Regions from separate parts of the Streptomyces sp. NPDC093097 genome, predicted to be linked through region 2. Evidence: riboswitches for the same ligand, from Rfam matches in the RefSeq annotation. Region 2 holds a riboswitch; each other region holds the start of a gene.

Region 1 (3,835 bases), on a different contig from region 2:
GCTTCGTGCTGCTGTTCGCCGGCTTCGAGACGACGGTCAACCTGATCGGCAACGGCATCTACGCGCTGCTCCGCAACCCCGCCCAGCGGGAGCTGCTCCAGAAGTCGCTCGCGGCCGGCGACACCGACCTGCTCACCAACGGCATCGAGGAACTGCTGCGCTACGACGGGCCGGTGGAGCTGGCGACCTGGCGGTACGCGACCGAGGAACTGACGCTGGGCGGCGCGCGGATAGCCGAGGGGGACCCGGTGCTGGTGGTGCTGGCCGCCGCCGACCGCGACCCGGCCCGGTTCACCGAGCCGGACGTGCTCGATCTCACGCGGCGTGACAATCCGCATCTGGGATACGGGCACGGCATCCACTACTGCCTCGGCGCACCGCTGGCCCGCCTCGAAGGCCAGACCGCGCTCGCGACGTTGCTGACGCGGCTGCCGGATCTCCAACTTGCGGCGGAACCGGACGAATTGCGCTGGCGCGGCGGGCTCATCATGCGCGGATTGCGCACACTTCCCGTGGAGTTCACGCCCGAACCGTCCTGACCAGGGACGGGCCCATAGTTGACGGAACGTCAGCTGCGTGACCAATGCGTGATAAGCGCTACACCGGCTTGTGACAGCGCGTGACCCCGGTTACCTTTCCAGCGGCGATCGGGTCGGCCGGGGGCTGCCGTACGGCGAACCCTCCGACCCCGATCGGCACCTCCAATCGCCGCGCGAAAGGCAACCGCATGCGTTCCGGGAACGGCCGGCACCGTCGCCCCCGACAAGCACCGGCCATCTTTGTCACGGTCGGAGTGACCGGCGCGGGCCTGGCCCTGCCGTTGCTCAGTGCGGGCGGCGCCCAGGCCGCCGACACCACGACGTGGGACCGCGTCGCCCAGTGCGAGAGCGGGGGCATGTGGAGCTCCGCCAGCGGCAACGGCTTCTACGGCGGCCTCCAGCTCACCCAGGAGATGTGGGACGACTACGGCGGCTCCGCCTACGCCTCCCGCCCCGACCTCGCCAGCCGCGCCCAGCAGATAGCCGTGGCCCAGGCGATCCTCGACGACCGCGGCCCCGACGCGTTCCCCAGCTGCGCGCTGGAGGCCGGACTGGCCAAGGGCGGCAGCAAGCCCGGCGTGGACCCGGGCAGCACCAGCCGGCCCGACCCGCGCCCGTCGCCGAGCCACCCCGCGCACGACGACCCGGCGGACGACGCCCCGGCCGCCGGCGACCCCTCCGGCACGGCGGGAGAGCCGGGCCAGGCGGGCCCGGGCATGGACACGCCCACCCTGCCCGGCAGCGGCTCCGGCTCCGACGCGGACGCCGACACCGGCGTCGACGCCCCGGACGCGCCCTCGGCGACCCCGGCCCCCGCGGACTCCGCGTCCCCCTCCGGGCCCTCGTCCGCCGACCCGTCCCCCTCGTCGTCCGGCCGGCCGGCCACGCCGTCCCACGGGGCGCCCTCCGGGACCCCGTCCGCCCACCCGTCGGGCCCGGCGTCCACGCCGCCCGCCGCCGGCAGGCACCGCGGTGCGCCGGAGGACGGCACGGGTGCCGACGGCGGCCGGGACGGCGACGGCGGCCGGCACCCCTCCCGCGGCGGGGACGCGCACCGCACGCCCCCGGCGGGCACCGGCGACTACCGCGTGCGCCCCGGTGACAACCTGTCAGCCATCGCCGAGCACCACGACCTGCCCGGCGGCTGGCCCGCGCTCTACGACCGCAACCGGGATGTCGTCGGCGCCGACGCGGACCTCATCCTGCCTGGTCAGTTGCTCGATCTCGGCCGGACGCAGGGGTAGTTACCGCAGGTTCGGGGCGTTTCGTAAAAGTGAGATATGGCTCTCGTTGCGGGGGATGGGGGAAACTCCGTCCCCCGTTTCCATACCAGTGCCTACCTGCGGAAATAACCTCCCCGGTGATCAAAAACGGTCAACTGGGTTCAGAAGATGGGGTTTGAACACCAAGGGGCTTTTGCTTACGGTCAGGACCGCTCGCCAAAGCGGGCCCTTCGATCGCACGCCGAGTCCTGCCGGCGGTCGGAGTCGACGACGCGCAAGCGCCGAAGGCAGGAGCGGGGGACCCAAGGTAAGTGCCGGCCCCGCCCGCGAAAGCGGGTCAGCCGGCTTGGGGTGAAGCCGCGTGCGCAGCAGTGCACGCGGCCGGGCAGCTCACACGGCCCGAACCCGACAGCTCACCTCGTAGGCGTCGGTGAGGAAACGAACGCACGATGCTGATCAACAAGGGCAAGCACCGCCGCAGCTCCAAGGCCGTCCGCGTCGCCACCCTGGCCGGTGTCGCCGGCGCCGCCGTCGCCGTCCCGCTGATGGGCGCCACCTCCGCTTCCGCCGCCTCCGTCGCCACCTGGGACAAGGTCGCCCAGTGCGAGTCCGGCGGCAACTGGTCGATCAACACCGGTAACGGCTACTACGGTGGCCTGCAGTTCTCGAACTCCAGCTGGGCCGCCGCCGGCGGTACCCAGTACGCGGCCCGCGCCGACCTGGCCACCAAGGCCCAGCAGATCGCCGTGGCCGAGAAGCTCCTCGCCATGCAGGGCCCGGGTGCCTGGGGCTGCGCCGGCGCCGGCAACCTGACCGCCGGTGGCCCGGCCGCCAACGTCGACACCTCCGGCGCCACCGTCAAGAAGAGCCAGGGCACCGAGCTCCGCAAGCAGACCCAGGGCGCCGAGGTCCGCAAGCAGACCCAGGGCACCACCAAGAAGTCCGCCCCGGTCCGCGAGCAGTCCCGCCCGGCCGCCCCGCAGGACTCGCACCGCTCCGGTGCCACCTACACCGTGAAGTCGGGCGACACCCTCGCCAAGATCGCCAAGGCGCACGGCACCCACTGGAAGGCGCTCTACGCCGCCAACAAGTCCGTCATCGGCGGCAACCCCAACCTGATCTTCCCGGGCCAGCACCTCAGCATCTGAGCCTGACCCGCAAGAGCTGCCCCGCCCCGGCGCGTACCCCCGAGCGCGCCGTGGCGGGGCTTCTTGCGTGCCGCCCCGCCACGGCGTTCCCCGCATAGCGAACACTGCGCGGAAACCTCCCGTGAACTGGGATTTCGGGCTGCTTGCCGGGTTTTTTGGACCCGTGGAGCGGGCCACGGGCGAGCGGATCCGTCCAAGGCCGTTAGGCTCATGCCGAGAACTCCAGACACCTCCGAAGGAGACAACGTGCCGTCCATCGACGTCGTCGTAGCCCGCGAAATTCTCGACTCGCGAGGTAATCCCACGGTCGAGGTCGAGGTCGGCCTCGACGACGGCAGCACCGGCCGTGCCGCCGTTCCGTCCGGTGCCTCGACCGGCGCCTTCGAGGCCGTCGAGCTCCGGGACGGCGACCCCAACCGCTACCTCGGCAAGGGCGTGGAGAAGGCCGTCCTGGCCGTCATCGAGCAGATCGGCCCGGAGCTGGTCGGCTACGACGCGACCGAGCAGCGGCTGATCGACCAGGCGATGTTCGACCTGGACGCCACCGACAACAAGGGCTCCCTGGGCGCCAACGCCATCCTCGGCGTCTCCCTGGCCGTCGCGCACGCCGCCTCCGAGGCCAGCGACCTGCCGCTGTTCCGCTACCTCGGCGGCCCGAACGCGCACGTCCTGCCCGTGCCGATGATGAACATCCTCAACGGCGGCTCGCACGCCGACTCCAACGTGGACATCCAGGAGTTCATGATCGCGCCGATCGGCGCGGAGTCCTTCTCCGAGGCGCTGCGCTGGGGCGCGGAGGTCTACCACACCCTCAAGAAGGTCCTCAAGGAGCGCGGCCTGTCCACCGGCCTCGGCGACGAGGGCGGCTTCGCCCCCAACCTCGGCTCCAACCGCGAGGCCCTGGACCTCATCCTGGAGGCCATCA
Region 2 (3,835 bases):
CGCGGGCACCGCCCGCTTCGTGCCGGCCATGCTGCACGGCGCGCTGACGATGCTGGTCACCGGCATCGCGCTGGTCGGTCTGAACGAGATGCAGGGGGCCTCGCTCAACAACATCAAGATCGGCATCAAGATGACCGTCCTGGTGGTGATCCTGGCGCTGGTCTACGTCAAGCGGGACGAGGAGACGCTCGCCAAGCCGCTCTTCGGCGCGGTCGGCGGCCTCACCATGCTCAACATCTTCATCGCGGTGCTCTGGACCTGAGCCCGCCCGGCGGCCCGGCCCCGCCCGGCAAGCGGCGGCCCCGGGCCCCGCACCGCCGTGACGCAACGGCACACCGCGCGGTCATCCCGCTCCGTACTCCGGAGACGGCGGATGACCGCGCGGTGGCGTGTGGGGGGTGGGTCCGCGGGCGCGGGGCACGCGCAGGCTAGGCGGGCCGGACGCTCCCGTAGATCGGCATGTAGTAGATCGACTCGATCCGGACGTTGGCGCCCGGGTGCGGGGCGTGGATCATCTTGCCGTCGCCGATGTACATCCCGACGTGGCTGATGTCGTTGTAGAAGAACACCAGGTCACCGGGCTGGAGATCGGCGGTGGCGACCCGGGTGCCGGTCTTGACCTGGTCCCAGGTCGTGCGCGGCAGGTCGACCCCGGCCGCCTTCCACGCGGCCTGCGTCAGGCCCGAGCAGTCGTAGGAGCTGGGCCCGGTGGCGCCCCAGACGTACGGCTTGCCCATCTGGGCGCGGACGAACGCGAGCGCCTTCTGGGCCTTGGTGCTGTACGAGCCGCCGTCCGAGGAACCGCCGCCGGAGGAGGTGCCGCCGCCGGACGACGTGCCGCCGCCGGGGGTGGTCTGGCCGGAGCCGTCGGTGGGCTGCTGCCGCCGCTTCTCGGCCTCCTCCCGGGCCTTGCGCTCGGCCTCGGCCTGCTTCTGGCGCTCCAGCTCGGCCAGCCGCGCCTTCTCCTGCGCGGTCAGCCGGGACAGCAGCTGCCGGGCCTGCGCCAGCTTGCCCTGGACCTCCCGCTTGTTGTCCTTCAGGGACGTCTGCGACTGCTGGAGGTCCTCCAGGCTGCGGGTGGCCTCGACGCGCTGGCGGGTGGCCGTGGCGGCCTGCTTCTGGTAGTCGCTGACCGCCTGCTTCTGCTGCCCGCTCAGGCGCTCCATCAGGTGGTTGCGGTCGGCGAACTGCTGCGGGTCCTTGGCCAGCATCAGCTGGGCGGTCGGGTTGATCCCGCCGCTCTGGTACTGCGCCGAGGCGAACGTGCCCAGCCGGCGCCGGGACTCGTTCATCTTCTCCGCGCGCCGGGCCGCCTCGTCGAGCAGGCGGTTCACGGTGCGCTGCTGGCCGGCCGCCTTCTCCTTGGCGGCGTTGTACTTCTGGGTGGAGACCTCCGCCTGCTGGTACAGGTCGTCGACCTTCTGCTTGACCTCTTCGATGCTCTGCTGCGGCGCCTTGGGGGCGGCGTTCGCGGTCTGCGACAGCAGGGTGACCGAGGCCAGCGCGGCGGTGGTGAGCCCGGTCGCGGTACGGCGACCGGCGGGCGTGGCGAGTATGGGGGTGCGCGGCTTGCGATGGGACGCCAAGGCCGGCGACTCCTTCCGTGGACCGCCTACCGGGTTAGCTGTCGGGTTCGGGCGGTCTGCTGACGGAAGGCTTGCCCTACGGCCGGTGCGTCCGCCTGGCGACGGTCACCCCGGTCGATTCACCCCAGTTGTGCTCTTGGGTCCCCGGCTCCGGATGCCTGGGGGCAGCGCCGGACTCGGCGGGGGCGGCCCGTGCGAACGCTCTCGTCCGCTGGGACGGCGGGCTGCCCGAGCGAGACCGTAGCCAACTCGTGTGGCTCCTGTGAAGGCGAGTGTTCGATATGCCCGAAACCTTTTCGTGACCTGGACCTGCGCGGCCCCTCGGCCCCGCCCGGCGGCGTACTGCATGCTCCGGCCGGGGCGGGAGCGGACAATCCGTCACTCCGGGTCCGGTTGTCAGTGCGGCGGCCTAGACTCGGTGGGCGATGAGCAGCCTCTTTGACGACAGCTTCCTGGCGGATCTCGGCCCCCCGGACGAGGAGCCCCCGCCGCCGCCCGAGGACGAGCACGGCCCGGTCCCGGAGGAGATGCCCGCCGACCTCTTCGGCGGGGAGTTCGACGCGCCCGCGCCCAGGGAGCCGTACTACCGCGACGGCGCCGCCCGCCCGGCCCTCGACCCGGCGGCCCTCCTGGAGGGGCTCAACGACCAGCAGAAGGCCGCCGTGGTGCACAGCAGCGGCCCGCTGCTGATCGTCGCCGGCGCCGGCTCCGGCAAGACCCGGGTGCTCACCCACCGCATCGCCCACCTCCTCGCCGAGCGGCACGTCCACCCCGGCCAGATCCTCGCGATCACCTTCACCAACAAGGCCGCGGGTGAGATGAAGGAGCGCGTCGAGCAGCTGGTCGGCCCGCGGGCCGGCGCCATGTGGGTCTCCACCTTCCACAGCGCCTGCGTGCGGATCCTGCGCCGCGAGTCCAAGAAGCTCGGCTTCACCTCGTCCTTCTCGATCTACGACGCGGCCGACTCCAAGCGCCTGATGGCCCTGGTCTGCCGCGATCTGGACCTGGACCCCAAGCGCTTCCCGCCCAAGTCCTTCAGCGCGAAGATCTCCAACCTCAAGAACGAGCTCATCGACGAGGAGACCTTCGCCGGGACGGCGGCCGACGGCTTCGAGAAGACCCTGGCCCAGGCGTACGCGATGTACCAGGCGCGGCTGCGCGAGGCCAACGCCCTGGACTTCGACGACATCATCATGACGACGGTCCATCTGCTCCAGGCGTTCCCGGACGTCGCCGAGCACTACCGCCGCCGCTTCCGCCACGTCCTCGTCGACGAGTACCAGGACACCAACCACGCCCAGTACACCCTCGTGCGCGAACTGGTCGGCCCCGGCAGCCAGGAGACGCCCGCCGCCGAGCTGTGCGTGGTCGGTGACGCCGACCAGTCCATCTACGCCTTCCGCGGCGCCACGATCCGCAACATCCTCCAGTTCGAGGAGGACTACCCGGACGCCACCACGATCCTGCTGGAGCAGAACTACCGCTCCTCGCAGACGATCCTCTCCGCCGCCAACGCCGTCATCGAGCGCAACGAGAACCGCCGCCCCAAGAACCTCTGGACGGACGCCGGCGCCGGCGCCCGGATCACCGGCTACGTCGCCGACACCGAGCACGACGAGGCCCAGTTCGTCGCCGACGAGATCGACCGGCTCACCGACGCCGGCGACGCCAAGGCCGGCGACGTCGCGGTCTTCTACCGCACCAACGCCCAGTCCCGCGTCTTCGAAGAGATCTTCATCCGGGTCGGGCTGCCCTACAAGGTCGTCGGCGGCGTGCGCTTCTACGAGCGCAAGGAGGTCCGCGACATCCTGGCCTACCTCCGGGTGCTCGCCAACCCCGAGGACGCCGTCCCGCTGCGCCGGATCCTCAACGTCCCCAAGCGCGGCATCGGCGACCGGGCCGAGGCGATGATCGAGGCGCTGGCCTCACGCGAGAAGATCACCTTCCCGCAGGCGCTGCGCCGGGTCGACGAGGCGTACGGCATGGCCGCCCGCTCCGCCAACGCCGTCAAGCGCTTCAACGCCCTGATGGAGGAGCTGCGCACCATCGTGGAGTCCGGGGCCGGCCCCGCCACGATCCTGGAGGCCGTCCTGGAGCGCACCGGCTATCTCGCCGAACTCCAGTCGTCCACCGACCCGCAGGACGAGACCCGCGTCGAGAACCTCCAGGAACTCGCCTCCGTGGCCCTGGAGTTCGAGCAGGACCGCGGCGAGGCCGAGGCGCCGGAGGGCGCCGCCCCGGGCCCCGGG
Region 3 (3,835 bases), on a different contig from region 2:
GAGCGGCTGGTGCGCAACCGCCTCGACGAGATCCCGCACGAGCTGGCCAACCCGGCGCGGCGCGCCGCGATGGCGCTGTCCAAGGAGCTGTTCCCGGCCACCTCCCGGATGTCCCGGCCCCGGCAGGGCACCGAGGAGACCGTCGCCCGGATCGACGCCGGCGCCGTCCGCGCCTTCTACGACACGCACATCCGGCCTGCCACCGGCACCGTCGTCATCGTCGGTGACTTCACCGGCGTCGACCTGGACGCGGCACTGGCCGACACCCTGGGCGCCTGGACGGGTTCGACCGTGGAGCCGCCGAAGCCGTCGCCGGTCGCCGCCGACGACACCGGTCGCGTGGTGATCGTCGACCGTCCCGGTGCCGTGCAGACGCAGCTGCTCATCGGGCGGGTCGGCGCCGACCGGCACGACCAGGTGTGGCCCGCCCAGGTGCTCGGCACGTACTGCCTGGGCGGCACCCTCACGTCCCGTCTGGACCGGGTGCTGCGCGAGGAGAAGGGCTACACCTACGGGGTGCGCGCCTTCGGTCAGGTCCTGCGCTCCTCCGCCCCGACCTCCCCGGAGGGGGCCACCGGCGCCTCCCTGCTGGCCATCAGCGGGTCCGTGGACACCGCGTCCACCGGGCCGGCCCTCCAGGACCTGTGGACGGTGCTGCGCACCCTCGCGGCGGAGGGGCTGACCGACGCCGAGCGCGATGTCGCCGTGCAGAACCTCGTCGGCGTCGCCCCGCTGAAGTACGAGACCGCCGCCGCCGTCGCGGGGACCCTCGCCGACCAGGTGGAGCAGCAGCTCCCGGACGACTACCAGGCGCAGCTGTACGTCCGGCTCGCGGAGACCGGCACGGTCGAGGCGACCGCGGCGGTCGTCAACGCCTTCCCGGTGGACCGGCTGGTGACGGTCCTGGTGGGTGACGCGGCGCAGATCGCCGAGCCCGTCAAGGCGTTGGGCATCGGCGAGGTGACGGTCGTCAGCGGCTGATCCCTGCCCTGTGGCGGGGCGTCACCCGACGGTTCGTCACCTATCGACAAAGCGGCTCCCGTGGCGGTCACTTGCCACGGGAGCCGCTGTGCGTGCGTGCCGCGAATCCGCGGCCGGCCCGGCGCACGGGTTCTGCTTCTCGGCCGTCGTGGCCCGCGCTGTGGACGGGCGGTGCCGCCCGATCCGTTGCGGTTGTTGCCCGATTCGAGTGTGGCGAACCCCACAAAAAACAGGTTCTGTTTGGCGATCGAAAGTTGCCGCGTTTAGCGTCGGGGCGGCTGTTCGTCACAAGTCCGCCACAACAGTGGCACCGGACAGCCATCGCCGAGTCCCCGTATGGCGTGAGCCAGGGGAGCCGGGGACCCACACGTCCCTGGGGTGAATCGGACCCCTTTCCGGAGGAGTCCGTAGGAGACCTTCCTGCTCCGAACCCGTCAGCTAACCCGGTAGGCGAGAGGGAAGGAAAGGACCAGCCCGTACATGGCGTTCACCCGTGCCACCGGGAAGCACCGCCGCGCGAGCCGCACCGCTCGCACCACCCGCAACCTCGCCGGCATAGCCACCCTCGCGGCCTCCGGAGTCGTCGCCTCCGTGGCGTCGCCCGCGCTCGCCGCCACGGGCGAGTCGACCTCCCACGACACCGGCCTCCAGCACGCCGTCGAGTTGGGTGACGAGCTTGCCGTCCACCTCGAGGCCCAGGCGGACGCGCAGCAGGCGGTCGCCGAGGTCAACGCGGCCAGGGCGAAGGCCGAGGCCGAGGCCAATCGGCTGGCCGAGGGAGCGAAGAAGAAGGCCGAAGAGGCGAAGAAGAAGGCCGAAGAGGTGCGCGCGGCCAAGGCGCGTGCCGCCCGCGAGGCCGAGCGCAGGCTTCTGAACGCCTTCGTCGCCCCCGTGACCGGCTCCTACGTCTCCACCGGGTACAAGGCGTCCAGTGGCCTGTGGTCCTCGGGTAGCCACACCGGTATCGACTTCCACGCTGCCTCCGGTACGCCGGTCCACGCCGTGGGCGCGGGCACCGTCGTCGAGGCCGGCTGGGGCGGTGCGTACGGCAACAACATCGTGATCAAGATGAACGACGGTACGTACACCCAATACGGTCACCTCTCGTCCTTCGCCGTGTCGGTCGGGCAGACGGTCACTCCGGGCCAGCAGATCGCCCTCTCCGGCAACACCGGCAACACCACCGGCCCGCACCTCCACTTCGAGGCCCGGACCGGCCCCGACTACGGCTCGGACATCGACCCGATCGCCTACCTCCGCGCGCACGGCGTCAGCGTCTGATCCTCCCGCAGCCTCTCCGCCGCATCGCCGTCCCCCTGGAGCCCCGGTCCGCCACCCTGGCGGGCCGGGGCTTCGGCGTCTCCGTGGGGCACCGGCGTTCCACCCGCCAGGTTCCCCGCACATGTCGGCCGAAAAGCACCGTCGGCGAATTTGCGACGTTCCGCAGGGGAATCCCCTCGCGTCGAATAGGGTCGATGAATGTCGCCGAGCGGCGGCGTTTTCCCGGTATTACGGCGGAGGCGCGGACGATGCGAGGCCACCTTTCCACGCATGCGGTGTGCACGGCGATGAGGGGCGATATCGTCTCCGGCATGCTCACGCCGGGGAGTCGACTTGTCGAGGATGTCCTCGCCGCGCGGTACGGCGTCTCCCGGGTCCCGGTGAGGGAGGCGCTGCGCACCCTCCAGGCCGAAGGCTTCGTCACCACCCGCCACCACGCGGGCGCCTGCGTCGCCGAACTCACCGAGCAGGAGGCCGCCGACCTCCTCGACATCCGCGCCGTCATGGAGCCGCTGGGCGCCGCCCGTGCGGCCGCCCGCCGCACCACCGCCCATCTGAAGGTGCTGCGCGGCCTGGTGCGGCTCGGTCAGCAGCGAGCCCGCCACGGCCACCCCGGCGACCTGTGCCAGCTGGACGGCTGGTTCCACGAAACCCTCGCCCAGGCGGCCGGCAGCCCCAGCCTGACGGCGCCCCTCATCCAGCTGCGACGCAAGATCGAGTGGACGTATGCCGTCGAGCCACCCGCCCACGTCACCGATTCGTGGAACGAGCATGGCGCCGTACTTGACGCGGTGGCCCGGCGGGACGCGGAGCGGGCGCGCGCCCTGATGGCGGCGCACATCGAACGGTCGCTCCCGGCGTACCGGCTGCGGCGCCCCGCTTCCGTCGTGCGGGAGTCGAAACATCCCGTCAATGTGGTGCGCGCCCGCATTTAACAATCGCCCCGTATACATCGAGTGAGATATTCGGGAATTCCCGATGTGCGGAACGAAGGCGGGGCGGGGTGCCCGACGTGCGTTTCTGGCGCCGTTCGCCGAATTTCGCAGAATTAGGGCGGACGCGGATTCCGGTCGGGGGGAGAGAGGGATGCTCGAAATTGCCCCCACGGTGATGCCGGAACTTGCTGCCCTTGATGCGTTGCGTCACCGGGCCGCGCTCCGGCGGTGTGATGCCATCCCGTGAACGCGATGTCCTCCCCGTCGGCGCGACACCCGCCGACAGAACGGCCCCGCCGCGGCAGCCGGATGTACCGGTTGCCGCGGCGGGGTCGCGTCTGCTGGGTCCTGGACGGGGCGCGCCGCCCCGCAGGTCCTTAAGGTCAGACGGTCTCGGGAAGCTCCTCAAGGCCCTCCGCGACGAGTTTCGCCAGGCGGTCGAGCGCGGCTTCGGCGCCCTCGGCGTCGGAGGCCAGCACGATCTCCTCGCCGCCCTGGGCGCCCAGGCCCAGGACCGCCAGCATGGAGGCGGCGTTGACGGGGTTGCCGTTCGCCTTGGAGATCGTTATCGGGACACCGGAGGCGGTGGCCGCTCGGACGAAGATCGACGCGGGGCGAGCGTGCAGCCCCTCGGCCCA

What was found. Region 2 has a riboswitch for cyclic di-AMP ahead of ACIQE0_RS04265 (NlpC/P60 family protein). Riboswitches for the same ligand answer to the same signal wherever they lie in the genome.
Positions count from the first base shown of each region.
Region 1: it holds a riboswitch for cyclic di-AMP, as region 2 does, so the genes downstream of both, ACIQE0_RS14195 (transglycosylase family protein) here and ACIQE0_RS04265 (NlpC/P60 family protein) in region 2, are expected to answer to the same signal.
Region 3: it holds a riboswitch for cyclic di-AMP, as region 2 does, so the genes downstream of both, ACIQE0_RS28960 (M23 family metallopeptidase) here and ACIQE0_RS04265 (NlpC/P60 family protein) in region 2, are expected to answer to the same signal.

Region 1 covers NZ_JBIVOW010000006.1:423,884-427,718, forward strand. The annotation lists gene ACIQE0_RS14185 (cytochrome P450) at 1-539, shown strand, start outside; gene ACIQE0_RS14190 (transglycosylase family protein) at 794-1,783, shown strand; cyclic di-AMP (ydaO/yuaA leader) riboswitch at 2,032-2,204, shown strand; gene ACIQE0_RS14195 (transglycosylase family protein) at 2,212-2,910, shown strand; gene eno (phosphopyruvate hydratase) at 3,121-3,835, shown strand, end outside.
Region 2 covers NZ_JBIVOW010000002.1:296,085-299,919, reverse strand. The annotation lists gene ACIQE0_RS04270 (hypothetical protein) at 1-262, shown strand, start outside; gene ACIQE0_RS04265 (NlpC/P60 family protein) at 429-1,586, opposite strand; cyclic di-AMP (ydaO/yuaA leader) riboswitch at 1,594-1,766, opposite strand; gene pcrA (DNA helicase PcrA) at 2,012-3,835, shown strand, end outside.
Region 3 covers NZ_JBIVOW010000020.1:57,311-61,145, reverse strand. The annotation lists gene ACIQE0_RS28965 (pitrilysin family protein) at 1-981, shown strand, start outside; cyclic di-AMP (ydaO/yuaA leader) riboswitch at 1,294-1,449, shown strand; gene ACIQE0_RS28960 (M23 family metallopeptidase) at 1,462-2,262, shown strand; gene ACIQE0_RS28955 (GntR family transcriptional regulator) at 2,511-3,197, shown strand; gene ACIQE0_RS28950 (HPr family phosphocarrier protein) at 3,581-3,835, opposite strand, start outside.